2 regions of the Dactylosporangium sp. NBC_01737 genome follow, and region 1 is predicted to be linked to the other one. Evidence: predicted binding sites of a transcription regulator. Region 1 holds the regulator's gene; the other holds the start of a gene.
What was found. Region 1 encodes HrcA, which represses chaperone genes, less so after heat shock. Its sites were predicted from a motif close to GGTTNGCACNCTCNNNNNGAGNGTGCNAACC; they were not measured.

Region 1 (11,023 bases):
CTGAACACGTACTCGAAGCCCTCACCCCACCAGCGGCCGAGCACCGAGCGGTATCGCTGCGGCGGTGCCGGCGCCGGCGACCACGGCGTGATGTCGGCCGGGTCGCTCTCGACCGCGGCGGCGAGCAGCTGGTGCGCCAGGTCGATGACCTCACCGGCGGTGCCGGACGAACCGAGCGCCGCGGCCCCGAACGCGCCGGGGGTACCGGTGCCGCCGACCCGGCCGTACGCGCCGGCCAGGAACCCGGGCATCGCGCCGTCGTGCCCGACGTGCACGATCCGCTCGGCGCCCGGCTGCGGCTGCAGGATCAGGCCGAGTCCCAGCCCCCGCGCCCACAGGACGTCCTCGGTGACCGCCCGCGGCGCCCGCATCTCCTCGACCGTCTCGGCGGCCAGGACCGCCGAGGACTGGTCGACGGCCTTCGGGTCGGCCAGGAACGCGGCCCACTTCGCCAGGTCCGCGGCGGTGCTCCACAGCTGCGCCGCCGGGCCGACCGCGCCGAAGTCGTCCGGCGGCTCCGGGTGCGCGTAGTCCGACCAGGCGTCCACCTGGTACCCGACGACCGGGCGGCTCGGCGTGACGGCGGTGTCGTCCAGGCCCAGCGGATCGAGGATCCGCTCCCGCAGGACCTCCTCCCAGGTGCCGCCGCGCAGCCGCCCGGCGAGGTGCCCGAGCAGGGCGATCGCCAGGTTGGAGTAGTGGAACCGCTGCCCGGCGGGCAGCACACGCTCGGCCCGGTCCAGCTGGTCGAGCAGCGTGTCGACGTCGGGCGCCTGCATGGTGTCCCAGACGTCGCCGAACGGCTCCCGCTGCAGCCCCGACAGGTGCGACAGCATCCGGCCGACGGTCAGGTCGCCGTGCGCCTTCACCGGCAGGTGCCGCGAGATCGGGTCGTCGAGGTCCAGCAGCCCCTCGTCACGGCACTGCATCACCAGGACCGCGGTGAACGTCTTGGTGACCGAGCCGATCCGCAGCTGGCTGGCCGCGTCGACATCCGCGCCGACCGTGAACGTCCACAGCGGCCGGTCGGCGCGGTGGATCGCCACGCTCAGCGCCGGGACCCGCGCATCGGCCTGGACCTGACGGGCGAGCCGCTCGTACCGCTCGTGCGCCGTCATGCCGACAGCATCGGGCCGAGCGGGCGGCCGCCCACGACGTGCCCGTGGACGTGGAAGACCTCCTGGCCGCCGAAGCCGCCGGTGTTGAAGATCACCCGGTACCCGTCCCCGGACAGCCCCTCCTTCTCAGCGACCGCGGCGCACGTGGCCAGGACCCGGCCGGCGAGCCCGGGGTCGGCGACGGCGAGCGCGGCGACGTCCTGGTGGTGCGCCTTCGGGATCACCAGCACGTGCACCGGTGCCTTCGCCCCGATGTCGCGGAACGCCAGGGTGTCGTCGGTCTCGTGGACCACCGTCGCCGGGATCTCCCCCGCGACGATGCGGCAGAACAGGCAGTCATCAGTCACAGTCGCATCGTATTCGGCTTGTAGGGTGCTGCCATGTCTGGACGCAAGGTGTTGGTGACAGGGGCTTCCCGCGGTATCGGCGAGGCGATCGCGCAGGCGTTCGCCGCACGGGGCGACGTGGTGGCGGTGCACCACCGCGACTCCGCCGAGCTCGCGGAGAAGGTCCGCGACGCGCTGCCCGGCGACGGCCACGTGATCGTCTCCGGTGACCTCGCCGACCCCGGCGCGGTCCAGGCGTTCGTCGACGGCGCGGCCCTGTCCCTCGGCGGCCTCGACGTCGTGGTCAACAACGCGGCCGTCGCGCTCGAGCACCCGATCCTGGAGCAGGGCTACGTTGCCTGGCAGGAGGCCTGGCAGCGGACCCTGGCGGCCAACCTGACCGGCCCGGCCAACGTCTGCTGGTGCGCCGCCCGGCACCTCGGCGACGGCGGCAGGATCGTCAACGTGTCCTCCCGCGGCGCGTACCGTGGCGAGCCCCGTTACCCGGCGTACGGCGCCGCGAAGGCCGGCCTGAACTCACTGACCCAGTCCCTGGCCCTGGCGCTCGCGCCGCGCGGGATCGCGGTCAACGCGGTCGCGCCCGGGTTCGTCGCCACCGACATGGGCAACGCCATCATGGACGCCGGCGACGGTGCGGCGATCCGGGCGCAGAGCCCGTTCAACCGGGTCGCCCGGCCCGAGGAGGTCGCCGAGGCGGTCCTGTTCCTCGCCGGTTCGCAGTGGTCGTCGGGTGCCGTGCTCGACCTGAACGGTGCGTCCTACTTCCGCTGACCCGGACGGCTTCCGCTGACCTGTCGGCTTCAGCTGACCAGCCGGCGGCGGGTCACCAGCGGCCGAGGCGGATCGACAGGGCGGCGAGCGCGGCGGCCCCGGCGGTCGACGTGCGCAGGATCTCGCGGCCCAGCCGGACCGGCACCGCGTCCGTGAACGCGGCCAGCTCCTCCGGCGCGATCCCGCCCTCCGGGCCGACGACCAGGGTGATGTCGCCGGCGAGGGGGACGGCGGAGAGCGGTACCGACGCCTCCTCGTGCAGCAGGAGCACCGTGCCGGTCAGGGTCAGCTGCTTCGTGGTCCGCGCGTCGGTGACCTCGGGCAGCCAGGCCCGGCGGGACTGCTTGACCGCCTCGCGGACCGTGGAGCGCCACCGCTCGACCGGCTTGGCGTCCTTCCACCGGGCGATGCTGCGCGCCGCCTGCCACGGCACGATGCGGTCGACGCCGAGCTCGGTCATGAGCTGCACGGCGAGCTCCGCCCGCTCGCCCTTCGCGATCCCCTGCACGACGGTGACCTGGGGATCGTGCGGCGGCACGAACTCCCGGTCGAGGAGGTCGACGTCCAGGGCACCCTTGTGCGCGGCGGAGACCACGGCTCGCAGCAGGCCGCCACGGCCGTCGGACAACAGCAGCGCCTCCCCTGCGGAGAGACGCTGCACGTTGGCCGCGTGGTGCCCCTCAGGGCCGTCCAGCCGCCACCGGTCCCCGGACGGCAGCGCGGGAACCAGGAAGAGCGGCAGGCTCACGCCGCGATACCAGACGCGGAAAGCACACGTGAACGCCCACCGCTACGCCCCGCAACGCTCACGCGTGAGCGTCCACCGCAACGCTCCGGAACACTCACGCGTGTCCATTGAAGGCATCACGCACCCGGGAGAAGAAGCCGCCCTGCTTGGACAGCTCGGCGACCTCCTCGCCGCGGGTGCGGGCGAAGTCGCGCAGCAGCTTCTCCTGCTCCGGCTCCAGGCGCGTCGGGGTCCGCACGTCGAGGTGGACGTGCAGGTCGCCGCGGCCGGCGCCGCGCAGGTGCGGGACGCCCTTGCCGCGGATGCGCAGCGTCTGGTTGGGCTGGGTGCCGGCCTTGACGTCGACCGTCTCCTCGCCGTCGAGGGTCTTGATCGTCAGCCGGGTGCCGAGCGCCGCCGCCGTCATCGGGACCGTGACCCGGCAGTGCAGGTCGTCGTCCTTGCGCGAATACACGTCGTGCGGGCGCTCGTGGATCTCGACATACAGGTCGCCGGGCGGGCCGCCGCCGGGGCCGACCTCGCCCTGCTGGGCGAGGCGGATGCGCATGCCGTCCTCGACCCCGGAGGGGATCTTCACGGTCAGCGTGCGGCGGGTGCGGACCCGGCCGTCGCCGCCGCAGGTCGCGCACGGGTGCGGGATGACGGTGCCGAAGCCCTGGCAGGCCGAGCACGGCCGGGCCGAGACGACCTGGCCGAGGAACGTGCGCTGCACCGACTGGACCTCGCCACGGCCGCCGCAGATCTCGCAGGTGGTCGGGTGGGTGTTGGGCGCGGTGCCGGCGCCGGCGCAGGTCGTGCAGACGACCGCGGTGTCGACCGTGATCGGTGCCTCGACGCCGAACGCGGTCTCGTGCAGGTCCAGGTCGAGCCGCAGGATCGCGTCGGCGCCCGGCCGGATCCGCGGGCGTGGCCCGCGGCTGGCGGTCGTGCCGAAGAACGCGTCCATGATGTCCTGGAAGCCGACGAACGCGCCGCCCTGCGGGCCGCCACCGCCGCCACCGGGCGCCAGCGGGTCGCCGCCGAGGTCGACCATCTCCCGCTTGCGCGGGTCGGACAGCACCTCGTAGGCCGCGTTGATCTCCTTGAACTTCTCCTGTGCCACGGGGTCCGGGTTGACGTCCGGGTGGAACTCGCGCGCCAACCGCCGGTAGGCGCGCTTGATCTCATCGGCCGTGGAGTCCCGCTTGACACCGAGAATCCCGTAGTAGTCCTTCGCCACTGAGTCCTATGCCCCTGACTCGTCCATGAGGTTCAACTTTGTCCCAGCAGATCGCCGACGTAGCGTGCCACGGCGCGCACCGTGGCGATGTTGCCGGGGTAGTCCATCCGGGTCGGCCCCAGCACACCCATGCCGCCCACGACGATGGAGCCCGGCCCGTAGCCGGTCGCCACGATCGAGGCGCTGCGCAGGTCTTCGATCTCGTTCTCGTCGCCGATGCGGACGCGGGTCATGCTCGGCTCGACCTCACCGAAGAGCTTGAGGAGGATGACCTCCTCCTCGAGCGCCTCGAGGATCGGGCGCAGCGAGCCCTGGAAGTCCAGCAGGCCGCCGCGGGCGAGGTTGGCGGTGCCGGCGAGGGCGATGCGCTCCTCGGTGCGCTCCACCAGGGTCTCCAGCAGCACGGTCGACAGGGCGGTCATCGGCGGGCGCAGGCCCGGCGCGGTCTCCTCGAGGAGCGCCTCGACCAGGGGCGGGGTGTCGACGAGGCGCTTGCCGACCAGTTTCTCGTTGATCCTGCGGCGCAGCTCGGTGACGTCGTCGGCGGGGATCGGGCCGGGCAGGTCGACGAGGCGCTGCTCGACCCGGCCGGTCTCGGCGATCATGACCACCATCAGCCGGGTGGTGGAGATCGGCACCAGCTCGAAGTGCCGGACGCTGGCGCGCGACAGGCTCGGATACTGCACGACCGCGACCTGCCGGGTGAGCTGCGCGAGCAGCCGCACGGTGCGGTGCACGACGTCGTCGAGGTCGACCGCGCCGATCAGGAACCGCTCGATGGCCCGCCGCTCGGCGGGGCTCAGCGGCTTGACGCGGGACAGCTTGTCGACGAACAGCCGGTAACCGGCGTCGGTGGGCACGCGGCCGGCGCTGGTGTGCGGCTGCCGGATGTAGCCCTCCTCCTCGAGGACGGCCATGTCGTTGCGGACGGTCGCCGGGGAGACCCGCAGGTTGTGCCGCTCCACGAGGGCCTTGCTGCCGACCGGCTCCTGGGTGGCGACATAGTCCTCGACGATGGCGCGCAGCACCTCGAGTTTGCGCTCGTCGAGAGCCATGCGCACCTCCTCAGGAAACTGGCACTCCCACTTTGCGAGTGCCAGTCTACGTCGCCCCCGCCGCCCACGGAATGATCGTCATGTGTGCGAACCGCCGCTATTGGGATGGTCTGCGCCAAGTTTGTCCCAAAGAAGTCATGCCGCGTCGCTGGCCATACTTGATCGGTACCCCTACCGTGGCCCCCATGAGTGAACCACCTCGCCCCGGGGAATACGGCGTACCGCAGGACCCCAACAACCCCTATTCGATGCCGGGCGGGGCACAGTATCCGCCGCCGGGCCCCGACTACGGTCAGCAGCCGCCGGTCTCCGGTGGCGGCTACCCGCCGCCCACCAGTGGCGCCGGCTACCAGGACCCGAACGCCTACCAGCAGCCGGGTGGCTACCAGCAGCCCGGTGGCTACCAGCAGCCGGGCCAGTACGGCTACCAGCAGCCTGGCCAGTACGGTGGCGCCGGTCCGGTCGGCTACGCCAACAGCGACGAGAAGACCTGGGCCCTGATCGCCCACTTCGGTGGCATCTTCATCGGCTTCATCGCCCCGCTCATCGCACTGCTCGCCAAGGGCAACGAGTCGCCCACGGTCAAGGCGCACGCCAACGAGGCGCTCAACTTCCACATCACGTGGGGCATCATCCTGTTCGTGGGTGCCCTGCTCTCCGTGTGCACGTTCGGCCTCACGCTGATCGTGCCGTGGATCATCATCATCGTGTTCGCGATCATCGCCGGCATGAAGGCCAACGGCGGCGAGCTGTACCGCTACCCGATGACGTACCGCTTCATCAAGTAATCACGTCAAAGACGCACGCGTTGACACTCAAGGGGCGGCCCCGGCCGCCCCTTTCCGCGTGCCGGAGGGGTCAGGTCAAGGCCCTGGCGACCCCGTCGGCGAGCAGGCGGCCGCGCAGGGTCAGCACCGCCCGGCCGGCCTCGAACGCGGCCGGGTCCAGCTGCCCGTCGGCGAGGCACTCCCGCGCCCCGGCCAGCCCGGCGGCGTCCAGCACCCCCAGCGGCAGCCCGTCGGCGAGGCGGATGCGCAGCAGGACGTCCTCCATGTGCCGCTCGTCCGGCGTCAGCACCTCGCGGGCCTGCCCCGGCGACGCCGAGTCCGCCAGCCGCGCCGCGTACGTGTGCGGGTGCTTCACGTTCCACCACCGCACGCCCCGCACGTGGCTGTGCGCGCCCGGCCCGAGCCCCCACCAGTCGCCGCCGCGCCAGTAGAGCTCGTTGTGCCGGCAGGGCGAGTCGCGGGACCAGTTCGACACCTCGTACCAGGACATCCCCGCCTCGGTGAGGGCCTGTTCGGCGGCCAGATAGCGGTCGGCGGCGACGTCGTCGTCGGGGAACGGCAGTTCCCCACGGCGCATGCGTGCCGCCAGCCGCGTGCCGTCCTCGACGATGAGCGCGTAGGCGCTGACATGGTCGACCCCGGAATCGATCACCGTGCGCAGCGACGCGGCGAAGTCGGAGGGCCGTTCGCCGGGCGTACCGTAGATCAGATCCAGATTCACGCGCTCGAATCCGGCGGCGTGCGCCTCGGCGACCGCGGCCGCGGGCCGTCCCGGCGTGTGCCGGCGGTCGAGCACCGCCAGGACCCCGGGCGCCACCGACTGCATGCCGAGCGAGATCCGGTTGAACCCGGCCGCGCGCAGCTGCCGCAGGCCGGCCGCGTCGACCGACTCCGGGTTGGCCTCCGTGGTCACCTCGGCGTCGCCGGCCAGGCCCCAGGTGCGGTCGATGCCGTCGAGGATCCGGCCCAGCTCCGACGGCGGCAGCAGCGTCGGTGTGCCGCCGCCGAAGAAGACCGTGTCGACCCGGGGCGGCGCGACCACCTTCGCGGCGAGGGCCAGCTCGTCCAGGACCTGCTCGGCGTAGCCGGCGCTGAGCACGCCCTCGTCGGCGGTGTAGGTGTTGAAATCGCAGTAGCCGCAGCGCGTGGCGCAGAACGGGACGTGGACGTAGACCCCGAACCCGGCCTCCCCCGCCGCGTCGGCGACCCCGTCGGGCAGCGCGCCGTCGCGCGGGATCGGCTCGCCTTCTGGCAGTGTTCCGGGCATTTCACTAGTGTGCCCGCATGCCACTCGTACGGTCACAGACGGCGCACGGCGTGGCGACGGTCACGCTCGACAGCCCGTCGAACCGCAACGCGCTGTCGACGGCCCTGATCGAGGAGCTCCTGGCCGCGCTCGCGGCCGCCGCGCAGGACGACGCGGTGCGGGTCGTGGTCCTCACCCACACCGGCCCGGTCTTCTGCTCCGGGGCGGATCTCAAGGAGACCGCCGCCGCGTTCGGGTCGGGCAGGCCGCCGATCAACCGCCTCGGCGAGGTGCTCACCGCGATCTGGGAGGGCCCGAAGCCGGTCGTCGCGCGGCTGACCGGGCCGGCCCGGGCCGGCGGCCTGGGTCTCATCGCCGCCGCGGACCTCGCGGTGTGCTCCCTGGAGGCGACGTTCGCGTTCTCCGAGGTGCGCATCGGCGTGATCCCGGCAGTGATCTCCGCCACTGTGCTGCCGCGGCTGTCCCCGCGCGCCGCGACCGAGCTGTTCCTGACCGGCGCGACGTTCGACGGTGCCCGGGCGCGGGAGATCGGACTGGTCACGGCGGCGGTGCCGGCCGAGGAGGTCGACGCGGCCGTCGCGTCCTTCGTCGCGGCGTTGGTACGGGGAGCGCCGGGTGCCCTGCGCGGCACCAAGGAGCTGTTGCGCCGACGGAAAGCCGACACGTTCCGTGACGAGGTTGCGGCCATGACCGAGCTGTCCGTGTCGTATTTCGGTTCGGCGGAGGGAATCGAGGGAATCACGGCATTCAGGGACAAAAGAGACCCAAACTGGATCCCTGACGGCGTCGTCTGAACGGTCCTACTCGCCTCGACCTCGTGTGTACCGCGGGGAGGCAGTGGCACACGGGACGTACGCTGGTCAAGTTCTCGGGTTGGGAGGTGACGATGCGTACACGACACGTGCTGATGGTGCTGACGACTCTCGTCGTCGTAGCGGCCGTCGGCGTCTACGTGCTCGTGCAGCGGATCGGCGACCACCTGCCGCAGCTGCTGCCGCCAGGCCGCGCCTGCGTCGTCAACGCCGGCAACGCGTCGGTCAGTGCCGCCGCGACCTCCTCGGGCGCCGACAGCGCCGTGGCGCTCGACGCCGAGCAGGTCGCCAACGCCGCCACCATCACCGCCGTCGGGCTGCGCCGCGGCGTGCCGCAGCGGGCCCTGGTCGTCGCCCTCGCCACCGCCTGGCAGGAGTCGAAGCTGGAGAACCTCAGCGGCGGCGACCGCGACTCGATCGGCCTGTTCCAGCAGCGGCCCAGCCAGGGCTGGGGCAAGCCCGAGCAGATCGCCGACCCGCGCTTCGCGGCGAACGCCTTCTACACCGCCCTGCTGAAGGTCAAGGGCTGGGAGAAGATGCGCGTCACCGACGCCGCGCAGGAGGTCCAGCGCAGCGCCCACCCCGAGGCGTACGAGAAGTGGGTCGACGAGTCGGAGATCATGGCCCGCGCGCTGAGCGGCGACGCCACCAGCGCGGTCGCCTGCACCGTCACCGAGGCCGCCAGCCACGGCACCGAGGCCGCGAAGACCCTCACCGCCGGCGTCAAGCTCGACTGGGGCAACGTCAGCACCGCCGACGTCACCGACATGGTCGGCGTCGCGCTCAAGGTCCGCGAGCAGAAGACCGGCTGGCAGTACGCGCACTGGCTGGTCGCGCACGCCCAGGACCACGGCGTCAAGCGGGTCGTCTTCAACGACATGGAGTGGACCGCGAAGAGCGGCGGCTGGACCCGGGTCACGCAGCGTGGCGGCACCGCCGCCGGGCAGGTCGTCGCCGAGGTCTACTGACAGACCTCGACGTTGCGGACGAGCCGCAGGTTGTCGGCCGTTCGGATGACTTTCGCGCACTGTCCGCACCCCAACTCCGGAATCGGTCCCATGTGCACCTCGCGTTACCATCGGTCGTTCCCTGGTCGACGAAAGTAAGGGGAGGACATGACGTCCGCTGCACCCGACTACGGCGGTCTGACCGGCTATGAGCCGATCAGCGAGGCCGACCGCAAGGAATTCCTGGATCAGGGCTTCCTGCTGGTCCGCAACGTTCTGAAGGAAGACCACCGAGCGCAGCTCGAAGCGGCGATGGACCGGGTCTACGCCGAAGAGCAGGCGGCCGGCTCCAGCAGCATGAAGAAGGACGGCACGCTGCACCTGCTGGGCTTCCTCACGCGCGACGAACTGTTCGGGCACCTGCTGACCCAGCCGACCCTCTTCCCGTACATGTGGGGCCTGGCCGGCTGGAACATCTACACGCACCACAACCACCTCGACGTCACCCCGCCCGCGGCGGCGACGGAGGCCCCCTCGTGGGGCTGGCACCAGGACGGGTACCGCCAGAACTCCGACCCGGAGACCATGGACCCGAACCTGCCCCGCCCCATGTTCTCGCTGAAGATCGGCTACGTCATCTCCGACCTCTCGGAGACGGGCCGCGGCGCCACCAAGGTCATCCCGGGCAGCCACCTCTGGAACTCGCTGCCCCGCCCCGCGGACACCACGATCGAGAACCCCGACCCCGAGGGCACCGTGGAGATCACGGCCAACCCGGGCGACTGCTTCATCTTCGACCGGCGCCTCTGGCACTCGCGCTCGCCGAACTACTCCGACATCACCCGCAAGATGCTCTTCGTCGGGTACACCTACCGGTGGATCCGCAACCTCGACGACATGCCGATCGACTACGACGGCGAGTGGTGGGCCAACCGCACCCCCGTCCAGCGCCAGCTGCTGGGCGAGGCGACGCACACGGCCAACTACTGGGGCATCAACTGGAACGGGTACATCGACGAGGAGATCCCGCTGCGCAAGGAGCTCAAGACGCGCGGCCTGCTCGACCGCTCCGTCCCCTGGCTCCGCTAGCCCTCGCTGCTCCGCCGAAGCGGCCGTGCACCTCACTTTCCGAGGCGCACGGCCGCTTCGGGATTGCATCAGCAAGCGCATGACTCCGGTCCGCCGTGGGCACGACCGTCGCTCCCGTCAGCCACCGGTCGGCCGTGAACGGCCTCCCTGCCACCTCCGCGCACAGTCACGCAGCCGCGACCTGCCGGCCGCGACAAACACGCGGCCGTGAACGGCCACGCCGCGACCTCCGGCCGCGACAAAGAGACGACCCTGCGCCGCCCCCGCCACGGACCCCGTTCACCCGGATTCGATCTTGCCATCGTGATCGAAGTCGCCCGGCGGCCGTCCACGCGACCAGCCCGCGACTTCGATCTGTGCAGGGTTGTGTCAATCGGTGGGTTCCGGCAGGTGCCGTCCCCGAATCACGGGAAAGTCGTGCCGTCGATGACCGGCCCGGTGGGCACCACGCTCCAGACGGCGACCTTTCCCGCCCCGCTTGATCGAAGGACACCCCCGGCCACCGGGACGACCACCGCCGTCCTTCGATCACCGCCGCAAGACCGTCCGACGGCACCGAACCGCGGTCACCGGCAGGAAAGCTCCTGTGCGCGGGCTGCCACCCAGCCTCCCGGATCACTGCGAAGTTCGCGGCCATCGACGATTGGACCGGTGGGTACCACGCTCCAGACGGCGACCTTTCCCCGCCCCGCTTGATCGAAGGACGCCCCTGGCCACCGGGACGACCACCGCCGTCCTCCGATCACGGCCGCAAGATCGTCCGGCGACTGCCCGGCGGCCGCGGCGACACCCAACGAGGTGGCAAACACCAATCATGGGCGGGTCGGACCGGCGCCCGCCCCGCGGCCGAACGCACGACTCG
Region 2 (11,023 bases), 2.6 Mb from region 1:
GTTTGTCGCGGCCGCAGGTCGCGGCGGCGGGTTTGTCGCGGCCGCAGGTCGCGGCGGCGCAACTGCACGCGGAGGTGGCAGGGAGGCCGTTCACGGCCGACCGGTGGCTGACGGGAGCGGCGGACCGTGCGCACGGCGGACCGGAGCAGGAAAAAGCGGACCGAGCGCCTGAAGGCTAGGCAGTGCGGTAGCCGGGGATCGTGCGCATCGGGGGGCGGTCCGGGTGGGCGATGTCGTGGTCGGCAGGGGTGACCGTGGTGTCGTGGCGTTCGAACTGGGTGAGGGTCGGCCACGACGGGTGGCCGGGGAAGACGCGCGAGTGGATGGTGTGCAGGATCGTGGCGGCCATGCGGCCGAGGGCGGCGGTGTCCTGGTGGCCGTGGGTGCGCTGGCCCAGGTCGACCTGGGCGATGGCGTCGAGGCCGGCGGTGCGGTAGGTGTCGATGAGCAGGCCCGTCTCGACGCCGTAGCCGGCCGCGAAGGGCAGGGACTCCAGCAGTGAGCGGCGGGCGGCGTATTCGCCGGCGAGGGGTTGCACGACGCCGGCCAGTTCGGGGAAGTACGCGTTGAGCAGGGGGCGGGCGGCGAGCTCGGTGACGCGGCCGCCGCCGGCGGCGGAGACGTCGAGCAGCGGGCGGTCGTAGAAGGCCTTCACCATCAGGGTGGCCGGGTCCTCCAGCAGCGGGCCGAGCAGGCCGGTGACGAAGTGCGGGCGGAAGTCGGTGAGGTCGGCGTCGACGTAGACGAGGATGTCGCCGGTGGCGACGGCGAGGGCCTTCCACAGCACCTCGCCCTTGCCGGGGCGGGAGCCTGTCGCAGGGAGGATGTCGTCGCGGTGGTGGACGGTGGCGCCGGCCCGGCCGGCGACCTCCGCGGTGCGGTCGACGGAGCCGGAGTCGACGACGATCACCTCGTCGACGAGGGGGATGAGGGTGCGCACGCCGGTGACGATCTCGGCGACGGTCGGCTCCTCGTCCAGTGCGGGCAGCACGACGCTGACGCGGGTGTCGCCCTTGCGGCGCCGGAGGTCGGCGAGGGGCCAGTCGCGCCAGGTCGAGGTGCGCTTGGCGAACCAGGCCGCCGCGTCGGGATGCATGAGTGAAACCGTAGTCAGGTCCATCCCGTGAGATGACTCATACGGCGCCGCCCGTGTCGGCCCTTACACTGAAACACGCAGGACATACGCGCACGACACAACTGAATACCTCATCCAGAGGGGCAGAGGGATACGGCCCGATGAAGCCCCGGCAACCCCTGCGACACGTCTCGATGCTGAGGCCGGTCGCGGTAGGTGCCAAATCCGTCCCGGTGCGCAAGGCCATGCACCTGGGGAAGATGAGAGGAAGGCCTCCATGACCTCGACGCTCAGCGTCTTCACCGACTCTCCCGCCCGCCACCTGGTCTGCCGTGGCTGTGGCGCTCAGTTCCCGCTCGCGGCGCAGCACGCCTGTTACGAGTGTTTCGGCCCCCTTGAGGTGGGTTATGACACCGAGGCGCTCGGCCGGGTCACCCGGGAGCAGATCGAGGCGGGCCCGCAGAACATCTGGCGCTATGCGCCGCTGCTGCCGGTCGGCACCGACCCCGCCAGCCGCGTCACCCTCGACCCGGGACTGACCCCGCTGGTCAAGGCCGACCTGCTGGCCAAGGCGCTCGGCATCACCGGGCAGCTGTGGGTGAAGGACGACTCGGCCAACCCGACCCACTCGTTCAAGGACCGGGTCGTCTCGGTGGCGTTGACGGCGGCGAAGGCGCTGGGGTTCACCCGCTACTCGTGCGCCTCCACCGGCAACCTGGCCAACTCGGTCGCCGCGCACGCCGCGCGGGCCGGGGTGCCCTCGACCGTGTTCATCCCGGCCGACCTGGAGCCCGGCAAGGTCGTGATGAGCGCCGTCTACGGTGGCCAGGTCGTCGCGATCGAGGGGTCCTACGACGACGTCAACCGGCTGTGCTCGGAGCTGACGGAGACCGACGAGTTCGAGGACACCGCGTTCGTCAACGTCAACGTCCGGCCGTTCTACGCCGAGGGCTCCAAGACGCTGGGGTATGAGGTGGCCGAGCAGCTCGGCTGGCGGATCCCGGCGCAGGTCGTCATCCCGATGGCCAGCGGCGAGCTGCTGACGAAGATCGACAAGGCGTTCAGTGAGCTGGTCGAGATCGGGCTGGTGCCGGCGTCGGAGTGGACGGTGTTCGGGGCACAGTCCGCGGGCTGCAACCCGATCGCGGTCGCGCTGCACAAGGGCACCGACGAGATCGTGCCGGTCAAGCCGACGGGCATCGCCAAGTCGCTCAACATCGGCGACCCGGCCGCGGGGGTCTATGCGCTCGAGTCGGTGCGCCGGACCGGCGGCTGGATGGAATACGTGGACGACGACGAGATCCGCGCCGGCATCGAGCTGCTCGCCCGCACCACCGGGGTGTTCGCCGAGACCGCCGGCGGGGTCACCGCGGCGGTGCTGAAGAAGCTGGTCGAGACCGGCAAGCTCGACCCGTCGAAAGAGACGGTCGTCTTCAACACCGGCGACGGGCTGAAGACCCTCGACGCCGTCGCCGGGACGGTCGGCCCGACGCACCGGGTGAAGCCGTCATTGAAGTCCGTGCGCGAGGCGGGCCTTTTGAGCTGATGGCTGATTTTTTTGTGCAACCGGCGCACAACGGTGACGCTCGGTGTTGGTCCGGCTGCGTTTGAGAGAGCGCTTCCACGCTTGGACGAGGGGCGACTCATCCGATCGACGGAGTTGACCGCGACGCATTGTGATCGCGGTCAAGCCGTGCGTCTCGAAGCCACCCCGCGAGGGACTTGACGACCTCAGGACCGCGCGCCAGGATGCTCGATGCGGGAGGACGTGTCGCCGCGAGGCCCGGACCCTGGTCCAGGCCCGCGACCACAACACCGGAGGTGTTGGCGAGCGTCCTCTCGACCAATTTCCGGGCCGGGTTATATCTGTTGTCGCCCGGCGGCCGGTGGGCCACCCTGGCGGCATGAGTCAGGATCTGCGCATCGTCGAGCTGGACGTCGATGACCCGACGGCGGTCGACGCGGCCTACATCATCGGTAACGAAGCGATAGCCACCGATCTGCCGGACCTCCCGCCGATCTGCCGCCACGAGCACGACGTGCGGGTCCGGCTGCCGATGCCGGGCGCCGACCGGCACACCTTCCTGGCGTACCGCGGCGAGGAGCCGGCCGGTCTCGTCCAGGTCGACCTGCCGGTCTACGACAACCTCGACAAGGCGATCCTCGACGTGCTGGTGCTCAAGCAGCACCGCCGCCAGGGCGTCGGGCGGGCGCTGTACCGGCACGCGGTCGACTTCGGGCTGGCCCGCGGCCGCACCTCGGTGATGGGCTTCAGCGTGATCACCGATCGTGACGGCGCGCCGATCGGCTCCTCGGCGCCGTTCGCGGCCGCGATCGGCCACGAGAACAAGCTCCTCGACGTGCGCCGCCGGCTCGACCTGTCCACCGCCGACGACGTCGAGCTGGACCGGCTGCTCGCCGAGAGCTGGCCGAAGGCGGCCGGTTACCGGTGCGTCCAGTGGGGAAACATCCCGCCGGAGGAGCTGATCGAGGACCTGGCGCTGCTGGACAGCTCCTTCATGGAGGAGACCCCGAACGGCGACCTGGACTACGAGCCGGAGAAGATCGACGCCGACCGGCTCCGCCGGAGTTCGGCGGTGCGCGCGCAGTACGGTGCCCGGCGGTACGAGACCGGCATCGTGCACGAGGCGACCGGCCGGCTCGTCGCGTGGACCGCGATGCGGGTCGCGAAGACCATCGACTGGCATGCCTGGCAGCTGATCACGCTGGTGCACCCGGAGCACCGCGGCCACCGGCTCGGCATGATCGCCAAGGTGGTCAACCTGCGGACCCTGCGCGCGCAGGAGCCCGCGGTACGCGTGATCGACACGTTCAACGCCGAGGTCAACGCCCACATGATCGGGATCAACGAGGCGATGGGGTTCCGCGCGGTGGACCGCTGGGCGAACTGGCAGGCATCAGTCGCGTGAGCGGTCCTCGTACATGGCGAGGAAGATCGAATATGGCCTACCCTCGGTGCCTTCGCGGTTGGCGTATTCGTCCAGCAGCAGCTGGAAGCGATCCTGCAGTTCCTGCCACTCCTCCGGCGTGAGGCGCAGACCGAGGCGGGCGAGGTTGGCCGCCCCGGTCTCGCCCTCCAGCAGCGCGAGCTCATGGTGGAAGGCCTCCAGCATCGCCTGGTCGGCGCCGCCGCCGTCGAGCTGCCAGGACTTGCGCGTCGAGAGGTAAGGCACCTCGCGGGACCCGCGCGGCCCGCGGCGCTCCTCCTGTGGCACCAGGAAACCCGTCGCGACCAGCGTCCGGACGTGGTGCAGCACGGTGGCGGGGTTGGCGTCGAGCCGCTCGGCGATCTCCTTGTTGGTGAGCGCCCGGTCCAGGCAGAGCCGGATGATGCGCAGGCGGACGCCGGAGGCGAGTGCCCTGGCCTCCGCGTCGGTAGCTGGTCGCCGCATCGTTCGATTCTACTGATTGACTTTTCCCAATCAGTCACCGACAGTGGGCTGGTGAGACTCGGGCTGCTCCGCGATCACGACTTCCGGCTGCTGTTCACCGCGGACACGATCAGCCAGGTCGGCACGCAGGTGACCCTGCTGGCACTGCCATTGGTCGCGGTGCTCACCCTGGAAGCGACCGCGCTGGAGGTCGGGGTCCTGGCCGCGTGCGAGACCGCCGCCTTCCTGCTCGTCGGGCTGCCCGCCGGGGCGCTGGTCGACCGGCTGCGCCGGCGCGGGACGATGGTCGTGGCCGATGTCCTGCGGGCCGCCCTGCTCGCCTCAGTGCCGCTGGCATGGTGGATGGATCAACTGCACATGCCGCAGCTGTACGTGGTGGGCCTGCTCTGTGGGGTGTGCACGGTCTTCTTCGACGTGGCGTACCAGAGCTACCTGCCGTTCCTGGTCGGCAAGGAGCACCTGGTCGAGGGCAACGCGCGCCTCGAGATGGTCCGCTCCACCTCCCAGATCGCCGGCCCGACGGTCGCCGGTGGCCTGGTCAAGCTGCTCGGCGGGCCCTGGGCGATCGCCACCGACGCGGCCAGCTACCTCGTCTCGGCGCTGGCGCTGTGGCGGATCCGCAAGATCGAGGAGCGGCCCACCCGCAAGCCCGACCCCCACCTCGGCCGAGAGATCATGGAGGGCCTCCGGTTCGTCCTGGGCAACCGGCTGCTGCGGGCCATCTCGATGTGCACGGGCACCGGCAACTTCTTCGGCTCGATCATGAACGCGATGCTGATCATCTATCTCGCCCGGAACCTGGCGTTGTCGCCGGCGGTCATCGGGTTGTGGTTCAGCGTCACCGGCCTCGGCGCGCTCGCCGGCGCGTTCCTGGTCGGGCCGTTCGTGCGCTGGTTCGGCCAGGGCCCGACGATGTGGATCTCGATCCTCGGCGGGTCGCTCGGCCTGCTGCTCGTGCCGCTCGCCCAGGCCGACTGGCGGCTGTGGCTGGCCGCGCCCGGTTACGTGGTGTTCGGCATCGGGGTCGTCGTCTACAACGTCACCCAGGTCAGCTTCCGGCAGCTGATCACGCCCGACGACCTGCTCGGCCGGATGAACGCCACGATGCGGTTCATCGTCTGGGGCACGATGCCGATCGGCGGGCTCGTCGGCGGCCTGCTCGGCCACTGGATCGGTGTCCACGAGACGCTCTGGGTCGGCAGTGCCGGATCGCTGCTATCCGTGGTGCCGATCCTTCTGTCACCCTTGCGGAAGCTCCGCGAGTTGACGTCCGCACCCTCCGCGGGCACGGAAGTGGTGCGGAAGTAGGCCGATCTTGCGGTTGTGACAGGTTGCGTGGTTCCAGTCGCGGCTTCCGGTCACAACCGCAAGGTCGGCGCTTCCCAGATGGCAGGATGGCAGCATGGAGAACTCACACCCCATGTTCACCACCCACACCGACACCCTCGAGCGGGCGCTGACCGCGATCGCCGAGCGTGCGTACTGGTCGGCGTACCCGGAGTCGCCCAGCCCCCGCGTCTACGGCGAGCACGCCGCGGCCGACGGTGAGGCTGCCTTCCGTGCGTACCTCGGCAACGACTTCCCGCTCAAGGACCAGCCGGCGATCACCGACTGGGTCGCCACCGAGTCCTCGCCGTTCGGCATCCCCCTCGACGTGCGCTATCCGCACCTGGACGTCGACGGCCTGCTCGCCGCCGCGGCGGCCGGGATGCCCGCCTGGCGCGACGCCGGGCCGCAGACCCGCGCCGGGGTCTGCGTGGAGATCCTCGCCCGGCTGCACGCGAACGCGTTCGAGCTGGCCAACGCCGTGCACGCGACCACCGGTCAGGCGTTCGTCATGGCGTTCCAGGCCGGCGCCCCGCACGCCTTCGACCGGGCGCTGGAGGCGATCGCCTACGCGTACCGCGAGATGGCCCGCACCCCGGCGACCGCCACCTGGGAGAAGCCGGCCGGCAAGGGCGACCCGCTGCGGATGAGCAAGACCTTCCACATCGTGCCCCGCGGCATCGCGCTGGTGATCGGCTGCAACACGTTCCCGACCTGGAACTCCTTCCCCGGCCTGTTCGCGTCCCTCGCCACCGGCAACCCCGTCGTGGTCAAGCCGCACCCCGGTGCCGTGCTGCCGCTCGCGATCACTGTCAAGATCGCCCGTGAGGTGCTCGCCGACGCCGGCTTCGACCCCAACCTGGTGCTCCTCGCGCCCGAGGCGCCGGGGGAGGGGCTGGCCAAGGTCCTCGCGTTGCGCCCCGAGGTGCGCATCATCGACTTCACCGGCTCGACGGAGTTCGGCGACTGGCTGGAGGACAACGCCCGGCAGGCCGCCGTGTACACCGAGAAGGCCGGGGTCAACACGATCGTCGTCGACTCGACCGACGACTTCGCCGGCATGTGCCGCAACATCGGCTTCTCGCTGCTGCTGTACTCCGGCCAGATGTGCACGACGCCACAGAACGTGCTGGTGCCCGAGGGCGGCATCGCCACCGAGGACGGCCATCGCTCCTTCGACGACGTCGCCGCCGGGATCGCCGGCGCGGTCGCCGCGCTGACCCGCGACCCGGCCAAGGGCGTGGAGCTTTCCGGCGCCATCGTCAATGACGGCGTCCTTCGCCGGTTGGAGAAAGCCCGCACGCTCGGCACGGTGGTGCTGGAATCGTCAGACGTTACGCATCCGGTATTTCAGAACGCGACCGTCCGCACGCCACTCATCGTGCGACTCGACGCGGATGCGTCGGCCACCTATGGCACCGAGTGGTTCGGTCCCATTTCGTTCGTTGTCGCCACCGATTCCACGGTGGGCAGTTTGCGGATCTTCGCCGACACTGTCGGTAAGAAGGGCGCATTGACCGCCTCGGTCTATTCGACGTCTGCCGATGTGCTGGACGCGATGGAAGAGGCCGCACTCCAGGCCAGTGTTCATTTGTCAGTCAACCTTACCGGCGGTGTCTTCGTGAACCAGTCGGCGGCGTTTTCGGACTTCCATGCCAGTGGCGCCAATCCTGCCGCCAATGCCGCGCTCACTGACGGTGCGTACGTGGCCAGCCGGTTCCGCGTGGTGCAGTCGCGCAGGCACGTGTAGTCGGGGCCTTGTCGGCATCTTGTCGGCGCTTAGTCGACTGGCGATGTTTGCGCCGGCAAGAAGCGGCACGCAAAGGTCCCATCGGAAACCTTTTGTGTGCGCATGATTCGTGACCTTGCTGTCCGATTTGGGGCTGTCGGGCCTCGGGTTATCTCGTGTACCGTCCGTTTCGGTCGTCGATCCTCGCGCCGGTGCCACCCCACAGGCCCGGCGTGGCCGGCCGAGGGCCTCAAGGCTGGTCCCCACAGCCAGCCGGAGTGACGAAGAGGGACCGAAGTAGAGGAAGTGCACCGTGGCACAGGGCACCGTCAAGTGGTTCAACAGCGAAAAGGGCTATGGCTTCATCGCCGTCGACGGGGGGCAGGACGTCTTCGTCCACTTCTCGGCGATCGAGATGGATGGCTACAAATCGCTGGAAGACGGACAGCGCGTCGAGTTCGAGATCGCGCAGGGCCAGAAGGGCCCGCAGGCGGAGAAGGTTCGTCATCTCGCCTGAGACATCGTCTGGATTCACCCCGCCGGGGCACCGTTCTCATTTATGAGGAACGGTGCCCTGCGTCTATTCCGGCATTGTTCGTACCATTCATGCCTGGTTTGTCGGCCTTGGGGCGCTTCGACCACCCGTGTCGTCACCTCGGGTTTGCTTGCACTCGACGGGGCAGAGTGCTAAACAGGAGTTGGCACTCGCGTCAGGTGAGTGCCAACGGTCGGGGCGGTGCAGCGCCTGGGCGCGGGAGCGTCGAGGGGCTGGTCGTCGCGGGCTCATCCGGCCCGACCACCGGGGATCCCACCGGGTCCTTGAAGGTGCGAAAGCAGGCGGTGAGCCGCCGGCCCCACGTGGGTCGAGGCGTAACCGGAGTGTCCAGGAGGACAACGCCGAATGGCCAAGATTATCGCGTTCGACGAGGAAGCGCGCCGCGGCCTCGAGCGGGGCATGAACACCCTCGCCGACGCCGTCAAGGTGACGCTGGGCCCCAAGGGCCGCAACGTCGTCCTCGAGAAGAAGTGGGGCGCGCCCACCATCACCAACGATGGTGTGAGCATCGCCAAGGAGATCGAGCTCGAGGACCCCTACGAGAAGATCGGCGCCGAGCTGGTCAAGGAGGTCGCGAAGAAGACGGACGACGTCGCCGGTGACGGCACGACGACCGCGACCGTCCTCGCCCAGGCGCTGGTTCGTGAAGGTCTGCGCAACGTCGCCGCGGGTGCCAACCCGATGGCGCTGAAGCGTGGCATCGAGGCTGCCGTCGCGTCTGTCGCGTCGGAGCTGGCCAACCTTGCCAAGGACGTCGAGACCAAGGAGCAGATCGCTTCCACGGCCTCGATCTCCGCCGGTGACTCCACGGTCGGCGAGATCATCGCCGAGGCGATGGACAAGGTCGGCAAGGAAGGCGTCATCACCGTCGAGGAGAGCAACACCTTCGGGCTGGAGCTGGAGCTCACCGAGGGCATGCGCTTCGACAAGGGCTACATCTCGCCGTACTTCGTCACCGACACCGAGCGGATGGAGACGGTCCTCGACGACCCCTACATCCTCATCGTCGAGTCGAAGATCTCCGCGGTGAAGGACCTCCTGCCGGTGCTGGAGAAGGTCATGCAGTCCGGCAAGCCCCTCGCGATCATCTCCGAGGACGTCGAGGGCGAGGCTCTCGCGACCCTGATCGTGAACAAGATCCGTGGCACGTTCAAGTCCGTCGCCGTCAAGGCCCCGGGCTTCGGTGACCGCCGCAAGGCGATGCTCACCGACATCGCGATCCTGACCGGTGGTCAGGTCATCTCCGAGACCGTCGGTCTCAAGCTGGAGAACGCGACCGTCGACCTGCTGGGCAAGGCCCGCAAGGTCGTCATCACCAAGGACGAGACCACGATCGTTGAGGGCTCCGGCGACGCCGACGGCATCAACGGGCGGGTGGCGCAGATCCGGGCCGAGATCGAGAAGTCGGACTCGGACTACGACCGGGAGAAGCTGCAGGAGCGGCTGGCGAAGCTCGCCGGTGGCGTTGCGGTGATCAAGGTCGGTGCGGCCACCGAGGTCGAGCTCAAGGAGCGCAAGCACCGCATCGAGGACGCCGTGCGCAACGCGAAGGCGGCCGTCGAGGAGGGCATCGTGCCCGGCGGTGGTGTCGCGCTCGTGCAGGCCGGCAAGTCGGCGTTCGACAAGCTGGACCTGGTCGGTGACGAGGCCACCGGCGCCAACATCGTCAAGGTCGCCCTGGACGCCCCGCTGCGCCAGATCGCGGTCAACGCCGGCCTCGAGGGCGGCGTCGTGGTGGAGAAGGTCCGCAACCTGGAAGCCGGGTGGGGCCTCAACGCCGCCACCGGCGACTACGTGAACCTCCTCGCCGAAGGCATCATCGACCCGGCCAAGGTCACCCGCTCCGCTCTGCAGAACGCCGCCTCCATCGCGGCGCTCTTCCTCACCACCGAGGCAGTGGTCGCGGACAAGCCGGAGAAGACCCCGGCGCCGGCGGGTGCGCCCGGCGGCGGCGACATGGACTTCTGAGTCCAGTTCTCTTCGAGAGGGGCAGGCCCGCTTCGGGTCTGCCCCTCTTGTCGTGTTTCAGCCGCAGGTGTCCTTCAGGACGCGCAAGGTGTTGTCCCAGCCGAGCTTGCGCAGGTCGGCGTCGGACCAGCCGCGGCCGCGCAACTCGTCGAACAGCACCGGGTACGTCGACACGTCGTGCAGGCCCTCCGGCAGCACCTCGGTGCCGTCGAAGTCGCCGCCGAGCCCCACCGCGCCGATGCCGGCGACGTCACGCACGTGCTCCACGTGATCGGCGACGTCCCGCACGCTCGACGGCGGGCACGGATTGGCCGCGATCCACGCCCGCTGCAGTCGCTCGAACTCCGCCGAGCCGTACTCGGCCGGGATGGTGTCCTCCACCCGGTACAGCTCGTCGCCCCACTGCCGGCAGGCCTCGTTGAGGAAGAACGGCACGAACGTCACCATCACCACGCCGCCGGTGTCGCGGACGCGGGCCAGGACGTCGTCGGGGACGTTGCGCGGGTGGTCGCACAGCGCCCGCGCGGAGGAGTGCGAGAAGAACGCGGGCGCCGTGGACACGTCCAGCGCCGCGTGCATCGTCGACGGCGCCACGTGCGAGAGGTCGGCCATCATCCCGAGCCGGTTGAGCTCGCGGACGACCTCCACGCCGAACGCCGACAGCCCGCCGACGCGGGGCTCGTCGGTCGCGCTGTCCGCCCAGGCGGTGTTCCTGCCATGGGTGAGGGTGAGGTACCGCACGCCCAGCCGGTACAGGCTGCGCAGCACGCCGAGCGAGTCGTCGAGGCAGTGCCCGCCCTCCGCGCCCAGCAGCGACGCGATCCGTCCGCTGTCGGCGATCCGCTGGACGTCGCCGGCCGTGGTCGCGAGGGCGAGGTCGCCGGGGTTCGCCTCGATCAGCCGGTGGACCAGGTCGATCTGTTCGAGCACCTTCACGGTCGCGGCGGACTGGGGGT

Region 2: groL (chaperonin GroEL) is a predicted target of HrcA. The motif match lies at 8,240-8,270, and genes of this name have one in related genera.

What each region holds. Positions count from the first base shown of each region.
Region 1 is NZ_CP109153.1:3,729,675-3,740,697, reverse strand. It holds gene OHA72_RS16860 (serine hydrolase domain-containing protein) at 1-1,118, opposite strand, end outside; gene OHA72_RS16855 (histidine triad nucleotide-binding protein) at 1,115-1,465, opposite strand; gene OHA72_RS16850 (SDR family NAD(P)-dependent oxidoreductase) at 1,499-2,236, shown strand; gene OHA72_RS16845 (16S rRNA (uracil(1498)-N(3))-methyltransferase) at 2,289-2,984, opposite strand; gene dnaJ (molecular chaperone DnaJ) at 3,079-4,203, opposite strand; gene hrcA (heat-inducible transcriptional repressor HrcA) at 4,236-5,258, opposite strand; gene OHA72_RS16830 (DUF4870 domain-containing protein) at 5,444-6,046, shown strand; gene hemW (radical SAM family heme chaperone HemW) at 6,117-7,313, opposite strand; gene OHA72_RS16820 (enoyl-CoA hydratase-related protein) at 7,331-8,107, shown strand; gene OHA72_RS16815 (VldE C-terminal domain-containing protein) at 8,200-9,093, shown strand; gene OHA72_RS16810 (phytanoyl-CoA dioxygenase family protein) at 9,241-10,161, shown strand.
Region 2 is NZ_CP109153.1:1,150,702-1,161,724, reverse strand. It holds gene OHA72_RS05275 (hypothetical protein) at 1-179, shown strand, start outside; gene OHA72_RS05270 (glucosyl-3-phosphoglycerate synthase) at 176-1,096, opposite strand; SAM riboswitch class I at 1,204-1,342, shown strand; gene thrC (threonine synthase) at 1,353-2,621, shown strand; gene OHA72_RS05260 (GNAT family N-acetyltransferase) at 2,980-4,005, shown strand; gene OHA72_RS05255 (ArsR/SmtB family transcription factor) at 3,994-4,488, opposite strand; gene OHA72_RS05250 (MFS transporter) at 4,540-5,796, shown strand; gene paaN (phenylacetic acid degradation protein PaaN) at 5,891-7,564, shown strand; gene OHA72_RS05240 (cold-shock protein) at 7,857-8,060, shown strand; gene groL (chaperonin GroEL) at 8,445-10,067, shown strand; gene OHA72_RS05230 (dipeptidase) at 10,125-11,023, opposite strand, start outside.